One region of the Yersinia antarctica genome, then DNA from elsewhere that is predicted to be linked to it. Evidence: riboswitches for the same ligand, from Rfam matches in the RefSeq annotation. Region 1 holds a riboswitch; the other holds the start of a gene.

Region 1 (8,235 bases):
GCAAAGATCTCTATTTCAGCACCGCGTAACGGGCCGATGACCTCGCGCACTGCTGCCTCGATGGTCTGGCGTGGCGTACGATTAATGGCTGAGCTGCCGACGGGGAGGCCAATACCTTTACGGCTCACTGTCCCGACCCCTTCGCCACCACGCAGAGTAATTTCCGTCTGTTCACGCAGCGTGACGCGAGCAAAAATCAGCATGCCGTGGGTAGCATCAACATCATCACCACCATCTTTGCGGATGGCCGCCGTAGCTTGCTGGCCCTCAATGAGGGGTTGTTCTACATTCAGGCATAACGTGACACCGGAAGGCGTCACAATTGAAATCTGGTCAATCACTTGCTGGCGCAACACCATTAGCGCCGCCACTTTAGCCGCCGCCGTCGCACAAGAACCGGTGGTGTAACCTTTGCGATATTGTTTGCCGTTATGCCAAATGCTGTCTAATTGCTGGTTTTGCAGCATCTGACTGTCATTGACAGTAGCCTCACTCATAGCGCCCCCCGCAACTGATAGAGGATGGCATTGATGATGGCTGCTGCCACATTGCTGCCCCCTTTGCGCCCAAGTGCTGCAATGCATGGCAGGTCACTGGCAACCAAGGCATCTTTGGATTCAGCCGCCCCGACAAACCCCACCGGTACACCAATGACCGCGATCGGTGTGGCGTGGCGTTCCAACAAGCGGAATAACGCAGTCGGGGCATTACCAAAGACAAACAGCTTTTCTCCTGACTCTGCCAGAGCAACATCCACTGCGGCCATCGAGCGAGTAATACCCTGTAGCGGCGCACTCTCCACCACCCGTGGGTCACTGATGTAGCAACGGCATTCGCATCCCATCTGCTTTAACAGCACTTTGTTGATACCGGACATCGCCATCGTAGTATCGGTATAAAGGGTGCAACCCCGGCGGATACCCTCGGCAATATGGGTTAGTACCTGCGGTGAGAAATGCAGAATATCCAGCCAATCAAAATCCGCCGTGGTATGGATAACCCGCTTGATCACCGCTTCTTGCATCTCACTGACAAAGCGAAAGTCCGGGTGCTCATCGGCAATAATGTCACCGATGATGGCAAAACTGTTTTGCTCTATTTCCTGCGGGTTCTTTATATAGTTCATCAGGTTATCCTTGTTAAATGCCGACCAGCAGCAGACGAATCAGGGCAAACAGTAATAGTGCTAATAACGACGCCATCAGCATCAAATGGATAGTGCGCGGGATATCATCCAGCGCCACCTCGCGCCGTTCATCACCGATCCAGGGTTTTTCAACCCGCACGCCAAAGTAATCATTCGGCCCCCCCAGCCGCACGCCCAGCGCACCGGCAACCGTGGCTTCAGACCAGGCACAGTTAGGACTGGCGTGCTGATAACGATCACGCCAGCCGATGCGCAATGCCTGACGGTAATCGGCTCGTAGTAACCACGCGGCTGCGCTCAGTAATAGCCAGCTCAGGCGGGCTGGGAGCCAATTCGCCACATCATCCATCCGTGCCGACACATAACCAATCGCACGGTATTTTGGCGTTTTGTAGCCCACCATCGAATCAAGGGTATTGACTGCTTTGTAAGCCATTGCCAGCGGGGCGCCGCCTAACATCAAAAAGAACAGCGGTGCAATCACGCCATCAACGCTGTTTTCGGCCACTGTCTCTACCACCGCACGGGTGATTTGTGGCTTCTCTAGTTGTGAGGTGTCACGCCCGACAATCCATGACAGCTTCTCGCGGCTTTGTGCCAGCGAACCGTGCTTCAGGGCATCAAATACCAGTAGCGCCGCATCACTCAGGCAACGTCCGGCTAAGAGGGTGTAAATCATCCACACTTGCGCCAACCAGCCGAGCCACGGATTGATGTGTGTCATCAGTGATAAGAACCCCCAACTCAGCAGCCATGTCACGCCGACCACCACCAACCACAGCGCTGCTCCCCCCCACTTCAGTGCCCGTTCGCTGTGACAAACCGCACGGATAGCACGTTGCATGACAGAGATCAGGTTGCCTATCCAGCGCACCGGGTGCGGCCAGTGCGGCGGGTCGCCGAGCCAGCTATCAAGCAAGAAAGCAACAAACCATGCGCTCAGGGTCATAGCACGCTCCGGGCAGCGGTCAGCCAGCCATCAAGCAAACCGGGGCGCTGGGCAAAATGGATATGCAGATAGCTGGCCTGAGTGCGCTGAAGTTGATAGCCACTGTGCCAGCGCTGAATAGCGACACCATCACGCCATTTGCTGCTATCAAATACCGGCGTCAATGGGCTAGTAAAATCGGAATAATGGAATTCATGACCACGCAGAATTTCACCTTGTGCAGCCAATAAGGTGTCACTGCGGGCCTGTGCCTGACAGTAACCAAAGCGAGTCAGCCGTTTCCCCATCCGGCTCTCACCGGCCAAAATGCCAACCATCGGGTGGCGCTGACCACTCTCATCCGTTAAGCCATCACCGAGATACATCAGGCCACCGCATTCGGCATACAGCGGGATCTGTTGGCGATGCGCTTGCTGTAACGCTGCATGCATCGCTGTATTTGCGGCTAAGCGGGCAACGTGAATTTCGGGATAACCTCCCCCGAGATAAATCATCTGGCAATCGGGTAACCGGCGGTCATGAAGTGGGCTGAAACGTTGGATGCGCACGCCTGCCTGCTCTAGCAGGTCAAGGTTATCGGGGTAATAGAAATTGAATGCTTCATCTTCGGCCAAGGCCAGTGTCAGGCCGTTAGCCAGTGTAGACAGAGGTAAGGAAGGCGGGGTGCCGGCAGGCTGTGCCGCACAATGCGTCAGTGCCAGTAATCGGTCGAGATCGATAAAGGCTTCAACCTGCTGTGCCAGCCGTTGCCAGCGGGGCGAGCTGTCGGGCTGATGGGTTCTACCCGCCACGCCCTCACGCTGCTCTTGCACCGGTATCAACCCTAAATGGCGTGATGGCAGCGCGATATCATCCATCACCGGCAAGCGCCCCAGCACGGGAATACCGCAGTAATGCTCGATGGCGTGGCGGATTAGCTGATAATGGTTTTCTGAATTAACACGGTTAACAATCACGCCTGCGATGGTGAGATTTGGGTCAAACTGGCAGAACCCCAGCACGGTAGCCGCAACCGAGGTGGATACCGCCTTGCCATCCACCAGTAAGATAACCGGGCAGCCCAGTTGTTTGGCCATCGCCGCACTACTGCAATAATCGGGATCAGTGCCGTAGCCGTCATACAAGCCCATCACACCTTCGATCACCGCCACATCAGCATGGCGCATGTGCTGGTTATATAACCCATTCAAGGTCGCAGCCGGTAGCATAAAAGCATCGAGGTTACGCGAGGTAACACCACTGACGGCGCTATGCCAGCCGGTATCCAGGTAATCTGGCCCGACCTTAAACGGCTGCACAGATAATCCGCGTGCCATCAGCGCCCGCAGAATACCCAACGTCACGGTTGTTTTACCGCATCCACTGCCGGTACCTGCGATAATAAATGCTTGTTTGCCAGACCGTTGCATAAAAAATCCCGCCATTTCGAGCGGGATATGCAGTGTCAAAAAGGTGCGTCTGCGCAACGTCACCGCAGCGCGCATCTAATGACAACCCACTTCCCACCGAAGGAGTTGAATATATTTTACCGATTTGGCTGGTCTTCTGGCTTAGCGTCATCCTCTCCCGCACCTTCCCAATCCGGTGGATCAGTGGTTTCAGCGGGTTCGTCGGCATCACAGCAGCGGGGGCTGCGGGGGATTGTCACCCCCTTCCCTGTCGTGTATTAAGTGCCAATGCGTACACGACATAACCATTTCAGTAACTTCCCCTCGTATTGATAGCTACAGTGTTGTTAGCAACTCTCACGCACCTGCATCACTGACCTTAGTCAGCTCCACGGGTTTGTTCGTTTGCTACCTTGCTGCAACGCCAACTACGTTGGGGTATGTATTTATCTAATACAGTAGATTATTTTATTTCTATTTCGTTATAGAATTTATCTCTTTATTTACACAGTTGTAACGTCAACTGATTTATTAAATCCGGTTGACGTTAATATACTCTTTTCCACAAATAAAAAATGGTTAATTTCATTTTTTGGGGATTATTTTTTGGTGTCAACACAGCAAATAATTGCCACCAAATCATTAAAAATAATTTAAAAACAATCAGTTAGAAAGACAATGGCATTTAAGAGCATAACAAAAAATTGTCATTATTTATTTAATATATTAATACCCATCACCGTTCTTAAATATATAAACGTGAGCATAGAGCATGACTAATTGTTATTAGATCAATAACTGTCATTCCATTTCACTGCGTTCAGAAGAAAGTGAACGAAATACCTGCGGTGTCACATTATAGGTCTGGCGGAACACCTTGCAAAAATAGTTGGTTTGGGAAAATCCAAGATTTTTGGCAATACTGGCAATGCTCCAATCACTGTGCTGCAACATCTCTCTGGCATTGGCCATGCGTTGTTGGTTGACCCAGGCATTGAAGCCGATCCCCTGATATTTTTTAAATAATTTACTGAAATAGTAAGGACTGAGATACACCTTGCCAGCCACTTCTTCCAACCGGAGCTCTTCTGACAAATGCGTGTCTATATAGCGTAGTGCTTTCTTCATTTTGCTGTCATGCGGGTGGACCGGCCGTATTCTGCCCGGCTCTTTACTCCCCATATTGTCATTGATTACAACAAAATTGAGGTGTTTTTTCAGGCAGTTCTCAACAATCAGCTTCAGCAAATCAGCCGAGGCTATTACTCGAGAAAAATCCATTATCGGTACATTATGGAACTCATCCATTAGCGCCGGATTCTGCTGCCAGTTATTATCGACATTCAGAATATCAATAAGGTAAACATCTGCATGCAGCCGGACCTGACCACATAACACAAAGCCCACCAGATGGCCGGCAATCACCAAAGGAATAGAAAAATCAGTTAATCCGGCATGGCAGCGGTAGATGCAGGGCTCATTGGATTTGGACGCTTCAAGGCCACCACAACGATCACTCATCCGACAGCGCAGATGGTTAACCGGATCTTGACGCATTAATTGACAAAATGGGGTGAAATTAAACAGGTCAGAGATTTCCTCACCGTGAATATTCACCACCACCACCGCCAATCCGGTGGCTTGGGCAAAATCCTGGGCGATTTTATTTATGAGCTCTGAGTTAAGAGAACTGGCAGAAATCATGATAAAACCTCTCAGTTAATTTATTGTTATTAAATTTTATTTTATTGTTATAAAGCATCCCTGTAATAAGTAATATGTTAGAACATTGTTATTTAGTCATTCCTATTCACCAGGTTAAAATCTATTTCCCTGAAAAGGTAAAGTAACAATTTACTCTACCAGAGTCATAAACGTCAGGGGACCATTAATGAGCCATTAACCAGAATGGATCACGAAATTTCCTCACCCAGTGTCAGATGAGGAAATCCACGTTGCTTTATAAATTAACTTTCTCATCCTCTAACTTACAGGTATTACAAGGTAGATTTTTGCCAATGAGGAAGCGATAAACTGCGGCCCCGAGGCAAGCACCAATAATCGGCGCCACAATCGGAATAATGAAATAAGGGATATCACGGCCGCCGGTCATTGAGATTTTTCCCCAACCAGCAAAGAAGGTAAATAATTTAGGACCAAAATCACGTGCTGGATTCATGGCAAAACCAGTTAATGGAGCGGTAGAAGCACCAATAACCGCCACCAGAATACCGATCAATAGTGGACCTAATGCACCGCGTGGCACACCGTTACCATCATCAGTTAGTGCCATAATCAGCCCCATAAGAATCGAGGTGATAATAATTTCAACAAATGCAGCCTGCCATACGCTGATTGCCGGTGATGGGAAGGTGCTGAAGATACTGGCTAATTGCAGACTTTCCATGCTGCCACGCACCATCTGGTGTGCGGCTTCAAAATCAGTAAATAAATTATGATAGAGCATATAGGCCAGTGCCGCGCCACCAAAAGCACCGGCAACTTGAGCAATGCTGTACGGGATGACTTTCCGTGCGGGGAAACAGGCAAATAGCCATAACGCGATAGTAATGGCCGGGTTGAGGTGAGCACCGGAAATTCCTGCCGTCAGGTAGACCGCCAGTGAAATACCCAGCCCCCACACGATACAGATTTCCCACAAACCAAAACTGGCACCTGCTACTTTCAATGCAGCTAAACAACTAATACCAAAAAACAAAAACAGCCCGGTACCGAGGAATTCCGCAATACACTGCGCTTTTAGTGAGTCGTTCATAGATTTACCCTGCTTGTGATTATTATGATCAATCTATCCAAAATAGATGAAGTAATGCACGGCCCATGACCCAGCCACTATAAAGAGAGCAAAAATGAAAGTGTTGTCGTGATGTGCCATTAATTAAACAAAAAATAGACCTTCAATAACAAATTATTGTCATTTGCGCAGAAAAGTTAGCGCCAACACCGTGTTAACAGGCACTTTTATGCTTTATTCAGCTATATGACTTTCTTGCCATTTATTCTTTCCGTTATTGTTATCAAGCTCGCACTTTTGTGGCTACTCCCCCCTCAGGTGTATCATTATATTTATGCGCGCGATCACGCGAACTATTAATCGGGCGGGTGCGCAATTAGCAGATTTAATACCTACTGTCACCTAATAAATTGTAATTCTGAATATGCAATAGCCAGTTATTACCACCCAATATCAACGAAATAACGTTTTAAAACATAATATTAAGTTATAGCCATGACAATAATTTGTTATTTCCTCACTAACCATTCCCGTCAGTAAATTCAATACAGCCATTCTTTTTCATTGCTTGTTTGTATATTCGTTCTCAGCACGAACCTGACAACTTTATTTTTAAACTTACCGAATTTATTTTTTTAAATTTACTGAATGGCACCAACACGACAGTTTTTATTTTAGAACCTGAAGCGCGTTTGAAACCGTAATAGCTGCATTTCCAACGCACAAACATCAGGTTCCTGACATCCCCGTCGAGGTATTTATGCAACAAGAAGCACTAGGAATGGTGGAAACCAAAGGGTTGACTGCAGCCATTGAGGCTGCGGACACCATGGTGAAATCGGCCAATGTGACATTAGTCGGCTATGAAAAAATTGGCTCTGGTCTGGTCACCGTCATCGTACGTGGTGATGTGGGCGCAGTTAAAGCAGCCACTGATGCCGGTGCAAGTGCGGCTGCGAAAGTGGGTGAAGTGAAATCGACCCATGTCATCCCACGTCCACACACCGATGTCGAGAAGTTCTTGCCAAAGGGAAATAGCTAATGAAAAGCAATGACCTGGTCGACCAAATCATGGCGCAGGTGATAGCAAAAGTCAGCGAACACGCTCCGGCGTCTTCTAAACAACCCTCCTATAAACAACGAGATACGGCTATGGCTGAGAAGACTTGCAGTTTAACGGAATTTGTTGGTACCGCGATCGGTGACACGGTCGGACTGGTGATCGCCAACGTCGACAGCGCCCTACTGGACGCAATGAAGCTGGAAAAACGCTATCGCTCCATCGGTATTTTGGGCGCACGTACCGGCGCTGGCCCGCACATCATGGCGGCCGATGAAGCTGTCAAAGCCACTAATACTGAAGTGGTCAGTATTGAGTTACCCCGCGATACCAAGGGCGGTGCCGGTCATGGCTCGCTGATCATCTTCGGTGGTGATGATGTTTCTGATGTGAAACGTGCCGTCGAAGTGGCGCTGAAAGAGCTGGATCGGACCTTCGGCGATGTTTACGCCAATGAAGCCGGTCACATTGAATTGCAGTACAGCGCACGTGCCAGCCACGCATTGGAAAAAGCATTTGGCGCGCCATTGGGCCGTTCTTGCGGAGTGATAGTCGGTGCACCGGCGTCGATTGGTGTTTTGATGGCGGATACCGCCGTGAAATCTGCCAACGTTGACGTGGTGGCTTACAGCTCCCCTGCACATGGCACCAGCTTCAGTAACGAAGTGATTCTGGTTATCTCCGGTGATTCTGGCGCAGTTCGTCAGGCAGTGATTTCTGCCCGTGAGATTGGCAAAACGGTATTAGCGACCTTGGGTTCTGAACCGAAAAACGACCGCCCTTCTTATATCTGACGCCACAGTGAGGCTGTTTCATGAAATCGAAAAGATTTGAAGCATTGGCGAAACGCCCGGTTAATCAGGACGGCTTTGTCAAAGAGTGGATCGAGGAAGGCTTTATTGCCATGGAAAGCCCGAATGATCCAAAACCTTCCAT
Region 2 (8,235 bases), 2.9 Mb from region 1:
GTCGCATCTTTACCCAGCACGATCTCCTCATACTGAATCCCGCGTTCTTGCAGCATTTGTTTCGCTTTGGCACAGAATGGGCAGCCCGGTTTGGTAAAGACAGATACCGACTCCTGTACTTTAAAGTCGGGTGCCAGATATTTCAGCATGGTATCGGCATCGGACACTTCAAACGGGTCACCCGGCTTATTTGGCTCCACAAACATTTTCTCAACCACACCGTTACGCACCAGCATCGAGTAACGCCATGAACGTGGACCGAAGCCCAGACCAGCTTTCTCAACCAGCATGTTCATGTCCTTGGTGAATTCGCCGTTACCATCTGGAACGAAAGTAATATTTTCAGCATGCTGATCAGCTTTCCAGGCATTCATCACGAAGGTATCGTTGACTGATACGCACAGAATGCTATCAACACCGTGCTGTTTAAACACAGCGGCCAGTTCGTTATAGCGTGGCAGATGGCTGGAAGAACAAGTCGGGGTAAATGCACCCGGTAGTGAAAATACAATCACTGTTTTATTGCTGAACAAATCGTCAGTGGTTACATCAACCCACTGGTCCCCCTGACGGGTATGGAAAGTTACTTGTGGGATTTTTTTACCTTCTTGGCTAGTAAACATCTGTAACTCCTTAATTAAAAAATAAAATATTTAAATTTTTATGAATATCTTTTCGTTGGGGCACATTATTCATTTTATCACTTGATAGATCTAATCACTGATTGCTATCTTATCTATCGTCAATGGCTATCATAAAGCGGAGCACAGATGAATATTCGTGATTTAGAATACTTGGTGGCGCTGGCTGAATTCAGGCATTTCCGGCGTGCTGCCGACTCTTGCCATGTCAGCCAACCCACATTAAGTGGTCAGATTCGTAAGCTGGAAGATGAGTTGGGCGTGATGTTGCTGGAGCGCACTAGCCGTAAGGTCTTGTTTACGCAGGCTGGGCTGTTGCTAGTGGAACAAGCCAGAACTATATTGCGAGAAGTAAAGGTACTGAAAGAGATGGCCAGCTTGCAGGGCGAAAGCATGTCCGGTCCACTGCATATCGGCCTGATACCTACTGTCGGGCCTTATTTGTTGCCGCAAATCATTCCCATGTTGCATAAGGCATTCCCGAAATTGGAAATGTATCTGCATGAAGCACAAACCCAGAATCTTCTGGCTCAGTTGGACAGTGGCAAGCTGGACTGTGCCATTCTGGCACTGGTCAAAGAGACCGAAGCTTTTATCGAAGTTCCGCTATTTGATGAGCCGATGAGCCTGGCTATTTATGCCGATCATCCATGGGCCGATCGTGACAGAGTGCAAATGCATGAGCTGGCGGGTGAGAAATTATTGATGTTGGAAGATGGCCACTGCCTGCGCGATCAGGCGATGGGCTTCTGTTTCCAGGCCGGTGCAGAGGAAGACACCCATTTCCGCGCCACCAGTTTGGAAACTCTGCGTAATATGGTGGCTGCGGGGAGCGGCATTACTTTGCTGCCGTCGTTGGCGGTACCGAATGAGCGCAAGCGTGATGGCGTATGCTATCTGGAGTGCTACAAGCCTGTGCCTAAACGCACTATCGCGTTGGTGTACCGCCCCGGTTCCCCACTGCGTGGCCGCTATGAGCAACTGGCCGAGGCGATACGTGAACACATGCAACCGCGTATGAATCCAGATGTTATAAAGGAAAAGCTAGAACAGGCGGTTTAAACCGTTCAGTGCTGCCACACGATAGGCTTCAGCCATCGTCGGATAGTTGAAGGTTGTATTAACGAAATATTCGATAGTATTACCTTCTCCTTTCTGTTCCATAATCGCCTGTCCGATGTGGATAATTTCCGCTGCACGTTCGCCAAAGCAATGAATACCCAAGATCTGCTTGGTTTCTCGATGGAACAGGATTTTTAAGCTACCGGTATCCATCCCGACGATTTGCGCGCGCGCCAGATGTTTAAATTGCGCCCGGCCGACCTCGTAGGGCACTTTCATCGCGGTCAAATCTTGCTCGGTTTTCCCAACCGAACTGATTTCCGGGATGGTGTAAATACCCGTCGGAATATCCTCGATCAAATGAACGTTGGCTTCGCCTTTGATCATTGCTTGTGCCGCGATACGCCCCTGATCATAGGCCGCAGAGGCCAGACTCGGGTAACCAATCACATCACCCACCGCATACACATGGGGCAGCGCTGTCTGGTACATGCTATTGACCTTCAGCAGACCACGGCTATCAGCTTCCAGGCCGATGTTTTCCAACCCTAAACCGCCGGTATTACCGGTACGACCATTGGCATACAACAAGCAGTCTGCTTTGACCTTTTTACCTGATTTCAGATGGACAATAACCCCATCAAGGGTTCCCTCAATTTGCTCAAACTCTTCGTTGTGACGGATAACGACACCGTTATTCCAGAAGTGGTAAGAGAGGGCATCTGACATTTCCTGATCAAGGAAGGCCAGTAGGCGGTCGCGGGTATTGATTAAATCAACTTTGACGCTCAAACCACGGAAGATTGAAGCATATTCACAACCAATAACCCCTGCGCCATAGATAATGACGTGCTGAGGTTCATGGCTGAGCTGTAAAATGGTATCGCTGTCGTAAATCCGTTCATGGCTAAAATCAACATTCGCCGGGCGATAGGGGCGTGAACCTGTAGCAATCACAATGTTATCAGCGCGTAGTGTATCGTTGGTGCCATCGGCATAACGCACATTGATAGTATTGGCATCAATAAAGCTGGCATCGCCTGAAAACATATGGCAGTGATTGCGATCGTAAAAACCCTGACGCATACGTGTCTGTTGATTAATAACACGATCAGCATGGTTTAAAATATCAGCGAAAGAAGAACTGATGGTTCGGGCATTGTCGCTGTAGAGTGGATTTTGGTTGAATTCGATAATACGGCTAACGGCGTGGCGCAAAGCTTTGGAAGGGATAGTGCCCCAATGGGTACATCCACCGCCCACATTATTATACCGTTCAATTACGGCAACACGGGCACCTTGCTTGACCAACCCCATAGCGGCACCTTCACCGCCAGGACCCGAGCCAATAACAATGGCATCAAAATGGAAGTGCTGTTGCATGTAGGAGAGACCTATTCTTATACAAAATTACAACGATACATTAACATCATCCCAACCAGATACCCAATAGATTTCAAGATGCAGCCAACACATCTGTAAATTGAAAGATGACAGGTATAAATCAATCAACCATGGGTAAATCACCGTGATGTGTGTTGTAAAGCGGCAATTCAGTATTGGGATGATACGTTTGTATAACGGTTGTTACTATAAAGTTTGGTATATTGCTGACTATATATCTTAGATTGAGAATTTGGATATCCCTTGGGCACGATTATGGGCGTCAGAGCACAACAAAAAGAGCGGACTCGTCGTTCCCTTATCGAAGCGGCGTTCAGCCAACTGAGCGCTGAGCGGAGTTTCGCCAGCCTTAGCTTGCGGGAAGTCTCTCGCGAAGCTGGTATCGCACCGACTTCTTTCTACCGGCATTTTCGCGATGTCGACGAACTTGGCCTGACAATGGTCGATGAAAGCGGCCTGATGTTGCGCCAACTGATGCGTCAGGCTCGCCAGCGGATTGCCAAGGGCGGCAGTGTTATCCGTACCTCCGTATCTACATTTATGGAATTTATCGGTAATAACCCGAATGCATTTCGCTTATTGCTGCGCGAGCGTTCCGGCACGTCCGCCGCATTTCGTGCCGCAGTGGCTCGTGAAATTCAGCATTTTATTGCTGAGCTGGCAGATTACCTCGAATTGGAAAACCACATGCCACGCAGCTTCACTGAAGCTCAGGCTGAGGCCATGGTCACAATTGTCTTCAGTGCTGGTGCAGAAGTGCTGGACGTGGATATTGAACAACGGCGACAGTTAGAGGAACGCTTGGTCTTACAACTGCGGATGATCTCCAAGGGCGCTTATTATTGGTATCGCCGCGAGCAGGAAAAACTCGCCGTATCTCGCACTTAATAAGGTAAGGAAAATGATGGAACAGTCTCGCCGTGAAATCGGCACCCTGCTGCTGGCGTTGATTACTGGCCTGGCAATAAATGGTTCATTTAACACGTTATTCAGCGCGTTTGTGCCTTTTTCAGTTTTTCCGCTGCTAACGTTAATATTAGCCGTATATTGTTTGCATCAGCGCTACCTCAATTTCGCCATGCCACATGGCTTGCCAGTACTGGCCTCCGCGTGTTTCCTGCTCGGGATTTTGCTGTATAGCGCGATTGTTCGGGTTGAGCATCCGGCAATTGGTTCTAATTTCGTTCCTTCTATTCTCTGTGTCGTGTTGGTGTTCTGGATCTTGTTTAAGCTAAAAGCACGTAAGTTGGTGCAATCAGAATCTGAGCCAGATAATTCGGATAACCAGCAGCCGCAATAACCTGAAAGCGATATGTTTTAAAACGAAAAAGGGCAACATCGCGTTGCCCTTTTACTTATCTATTGCCTGTCAGCCGCGCTTTTCCAGCAATACCCCACACTCCATATGATGGGTGTAGGGGAACTGATCGAACAGTGCTAATCGGCTGATTTTATGTGTCTGTTGTAACTGTTCCAGATTGGCGCACAGCGTTTCAGGGTTACAGGAGATATAAAGGATACGCGGATAACCTTGTACCAGCTTGACTGTCTCGCTATCCAGCCCGCTGCGCGGGGGATCGACAAAAATGGTCTCGCAGTTATAACTGCTCAGATCAATACCCTTCAAACGGTTAAACTCGCGTACACCTTGCATTGCCTGGGTAAACTCTTCAGCCGACATGCGGATAATTTGCACGTTATCGATATTATTTGCCGCGATATTGTATTGTGCTGCTGCCACTGAGGGTTTAGCGATTTCTGTTGCCAACACCCGTGCAAAATTGCGTGCTAGCGCCAACGAGAAATTACCATTACCGCAATACAACTCCAATAAATCACCGCTGGCGTTTTTAGTGGCATCAATCGCCCATTCCAGCATATGAATATTCACTGCTGCATTCGGTTGGGTGAAACTATTCTCCACCTGACGATAAATCATTTCACGCCCAGCAACCGGTAACACTTCATCGATATAGTCGTGATCTAGCATGATTTTAGTTTTCGATGCCCGGCCAATCAGTTGCAGATCAAAACCTTGTTCGCGTAGCTTTTCACGCAATTCCAGCGCCTTCTGCTGCCACTCTTCATCTAATTGACGGTGATACAGCAAAGAGGCGATCAATTTACCGCTTAGGGTAGATAAGTAATCAATCTGGAACAGTTTACGCCGCAAAATCGGTTCGGCCCTGATGGCCGTCATCAGCGCACTCATCAGACGATTGATCAACAAACTTGCCACCGGGAACTGTTCAACACGGATACGCTGTTTGGTCTGCTGGTCAAACATGATGTGGTACAAGTCATCTTCATCGTGCCAAACGCGAAACTCGGCTCTCATGCGGTAATGCTCTGCCGGAGAACGGAATATTTCCGCAGCAGGTGCCTGAAACGGCAACATCATCGTCTGAAGACGGGCAGATTTTTCCGCCAGTTGTTGGTCGTAACTGTCTGTTGGCAGGATGTCGGGAGTCATGTTTCTTCTCGTCTGGCCATTATAAAAGAGAGGTATTGCTGCGGATTGTAGGGAAAGTGGGAGTGATGTCCAGTTTTGTTGTGTTTATTCCCTATAACGAGGATGGAAGTCTAGACATCTATTTTACTTGATCGTAGCATTGCGGTCCGGCCTCATGCTGTTACTTAAACACCTACGAGTTAAAAGGGAATCCGGTGTAAATCCGGAGCTGACGCGCAGCGGTAAGGGGAAGTTACGGCGATAGGTTTCAACCAGACACTGTCCGCAAGGGCGGGAAGTCATCGCCAGCTCTATTTCACGGTATTAATTCATTTAAGTAATGAAGAAGACGTGACATCAGAGATCCCAAGCCCGAAGACCTGCCGGTATTACGTCGCAATATGCGTGGTCGTCGCGAACTATCGGCCATGGCACTGCGGCATCCGCCAATTGAGTTTGGATGCTTGTATTCATGACAATTAAAAAATATACGCTGATCACAGCCCTTTCTGTGACGGCATTTTCTGGATGGGCCCAGGACAGCACCACAACAGGTAATAAAGACGAAATGGTGGTTACCGCCAACCGTTTCAAACAGCCAGTTTCCACGGTATTGGCACCCACCGATGTAGTAACGCGTGATGATATCGACCGCTGGCAGGCAAAAAGCCTCAATGAAGTGATGCGCCGGCTACCTGGCGTGGATATTGCCCAAACCGGGGGGCTAGGCCAAGGCTCTTCTATGTATATCCGTGGTACCGAAGCCCGCCATGTATTAGTGCTGATCGATGGCATTCCTCTGGCGCGAACCGGTATCATCAATAGTGTCGACTTTAATCAAATACCTCTCTCTCTGGTGCAACGTGTTGAATATATTCGCGGGCCTCGCTCTGCCGTATATGGCTCTGGGGCGATTGGTGGTGTAATTAACGTGATTACACAGTCAGACCAGGAAGGTGGGCAGATTAATGCCGGGGTTGGTTCTAAAGGTTACCAGCAATATGACGGCAGCGTTCGCCAACGTTTTGGTGATACTTTAGCGACGATAGCGGGCGGCTATCAAACCACGAACGGTTTTAACATTAAACCCGACTCACCTAATCCAGTGGATAGCGATCGGGATGGTTTTCGTAATAAAAATTTTTGGGTAGGGCTAGAGCATCAGTTCAACCAAGATATATCCGGTTTCGTCAGAGGTTATGGTTACACCAACAATACTGATTACGATGTTGGCAGTATTTCTTCCCCTGCTTACAGTGGCGATGAGGAGCGATTATATAACCATACTTATGACGCAGGGCTACGTTATGCTGCGGGGGCTTTCTCCTCTCAATTAATCGGTAGCTATCAGAAATACAAAGATTATAACTACAGCAGCCAATATGGGCGTTATGGCGAGGCGACTACGCTGGACGATATGGATCAGCGTAACGTGCAATGGGGTAATACATACAGTTTTGAGAGTGCAACGCTGAGTGCTGGCGTTGACTGGCAGCAACAGCGTTTGACCTCATCGAGTACCACTATCTCTGATACATATAAGCGGGATAATACCGGTTTGTATCTTAGCGGGCAGCAGAAGATAGGTAGTGTGACGCTGGAAGCCTCGGGCCGTGAAGATAAAGATGAGCAGTTTGGCTGGCATGAGACCTGGCAAACCGCCGCAGGTTGGGAATTTATCCCCGATTATCGTGCGACATTATCCTATGGAACAGGATTTTTGGCCCCGTCACTGGGTCAGCAGTATGGTTCGCAGCGCTTTGATATCATATCAAACAGTGATTTGAAACCTGAGGAGTCCCGCCAATGGGAGGCAGGTCTGGAAGGATTGACTGGCCCACTTGATTGGCGTTTGTCTGCTTATCGCTACAAAATTGAAAACCTGATCGATTACTTCTCCGACCCAAATACATACAAAGGGCAGTATTACAATGTTGATTCGGCAACGATAAAAGGGGTTGAATGGACAGGTAGCGTCGATACCGGCATTTTCAATCACCAGATCACATTGCAATATATGGATCCGCGTAATGATAAGAATAATGAAGTTTTAGCCCGTCGTTCTAAACAGCAAGCCAAGTATCAATTAGATTGGACAATGTTCAATCTGGATATGGACGTTTCTTATCAGTACTACGGTAAACGCTATGACAATAGCACCTCAGCCTATAGCTCGACTCAACGTGAATTACCGAGTTATAGCACGGTAGATGTTTCAGCGAGTTATCCGGTTACTTCTCATCTTACAGTTCGTGGTAGAATTGCTAACCTGTTTGATAAAGATTACGAAACGGCTTATGGCTATAAAACCGCTGGACGAGAGTATTACCTCACCGGAAGCTATAACTTCTAAGGCTGATACTGCCCCTCGCCCGACAGCACTGATTTTTGACTCAGGTGTTGGCGGGCTATCTGTCTATCAAGAGATTCGGCAGTTGTTGCCGGATCTCCACTATATATATGCTTTCGACAATGTCGCTTTCCCTTATGGGGAGAAGTCCGGTGAGTTTATCGTTGAACGCGTTCTGGAAATTGTCACTGCGGTGCAGCAGCGCCATCCGCTGGCAATCGTCGTCATTGCCTGTAACACCGCCAGCACAGTAGTACTTCCTGCTTTACGTGAACGCTTTGCATTCCCTGTGGTTGGGGTTGTTCCTGCTATCAAACCGGCGGTGC

The links. Region 1 has a riboswitch for cobalamin ahead of ACWJJO_RS08360 (cobyrinic acid a,c-diamide synthase CobB). Riboswitches for the same ligand answer to the same signal wherever they lie in the genome.
Positions count from the first base shown of each region.
Region 2: it holds a riboswitch for cobalamin, as region 1 does, so the genes downstream of both, btuB (TonB-dependent vitamin B12 receptor BtuB) here and ACWJJO_RS08360 (cobyrinic acid a,c-diamide synthase CobB) in region 1, are expected to answer to the same signal.

Region 1 is NZ_JBSJQF010000001.1:1,800,497-1,808,731, reverse strand. Features, by position in the region: gene cbiD (cobalt-precorrin-5B (C(1))-methyltransferase CbiD) at 1-497, opposite strand, end outside; gene ACWJJO_RS08370 (cobalt-precorrin-8 methylmutase) at 494-1,126, opposite strand; gene cbiB (adenosylcobinamide-phosphate synthase CbiB) at 1,140-2,096, opposite strand; gene ACWJJO_RS08360 (cobyrinic acid a,c-diamide synthase CobB) at 2,093-3,505, opposite strand; cobalamin riboswitch at 3,615-3,809, opposite strand; gene pocR (transcriptional regulator PocR) at 4,286-5,188, opposite strand; gene pduF (propanediol diffusion facilitator PduF) at 5,445-6,260, opposite strand; gene pduA (propanediol utilization microcompartment protein PduA) at 7,000-7,281, shown strand; gene pduB (propanediol utilization microcompartment protein PduB) at 7,281-8,093, shown strand; gene pduC (propanediol dehydratase large subunit PduC) at 8,114-8,235, shown strand, end outside.
Region 2 is NZ_JBSJQF010000001.1:4,742,610-4,750,844, reverse strand. Features, by position in the region: gene ACWJJO_RS21905 (glutathione peroxidase) at 1-623, opposite strand, end outside; gene oxyR (DNA-binding transcriptional regulator OxyR) at 771-1,703, shown strand; gene sthA (Si-specific NAD(P)(+) transhydrogenase) at 1,686-3,086, opposite strand; gene fabR (HTH-type transcriptional repressor FabR) at 3,363-3,995, shown strand; gene ACWJJO_RS21885 (YijD family membrane protein) at 4,009-4,407, shown strand; gene trmA (tRNA (uridine(54)-C5)-methyltransferase TrmA) at 4,477-5,580, opposite strand; cobalamin riboswitch at 5,711-5,961, shown strand; gene btuB (TonB-dependent vitamin B12 receptor BtuB) at 6,032-7,912, shown strand; gene murI (glutamate racemase) at 7,857-8,235, shown strand, end outside.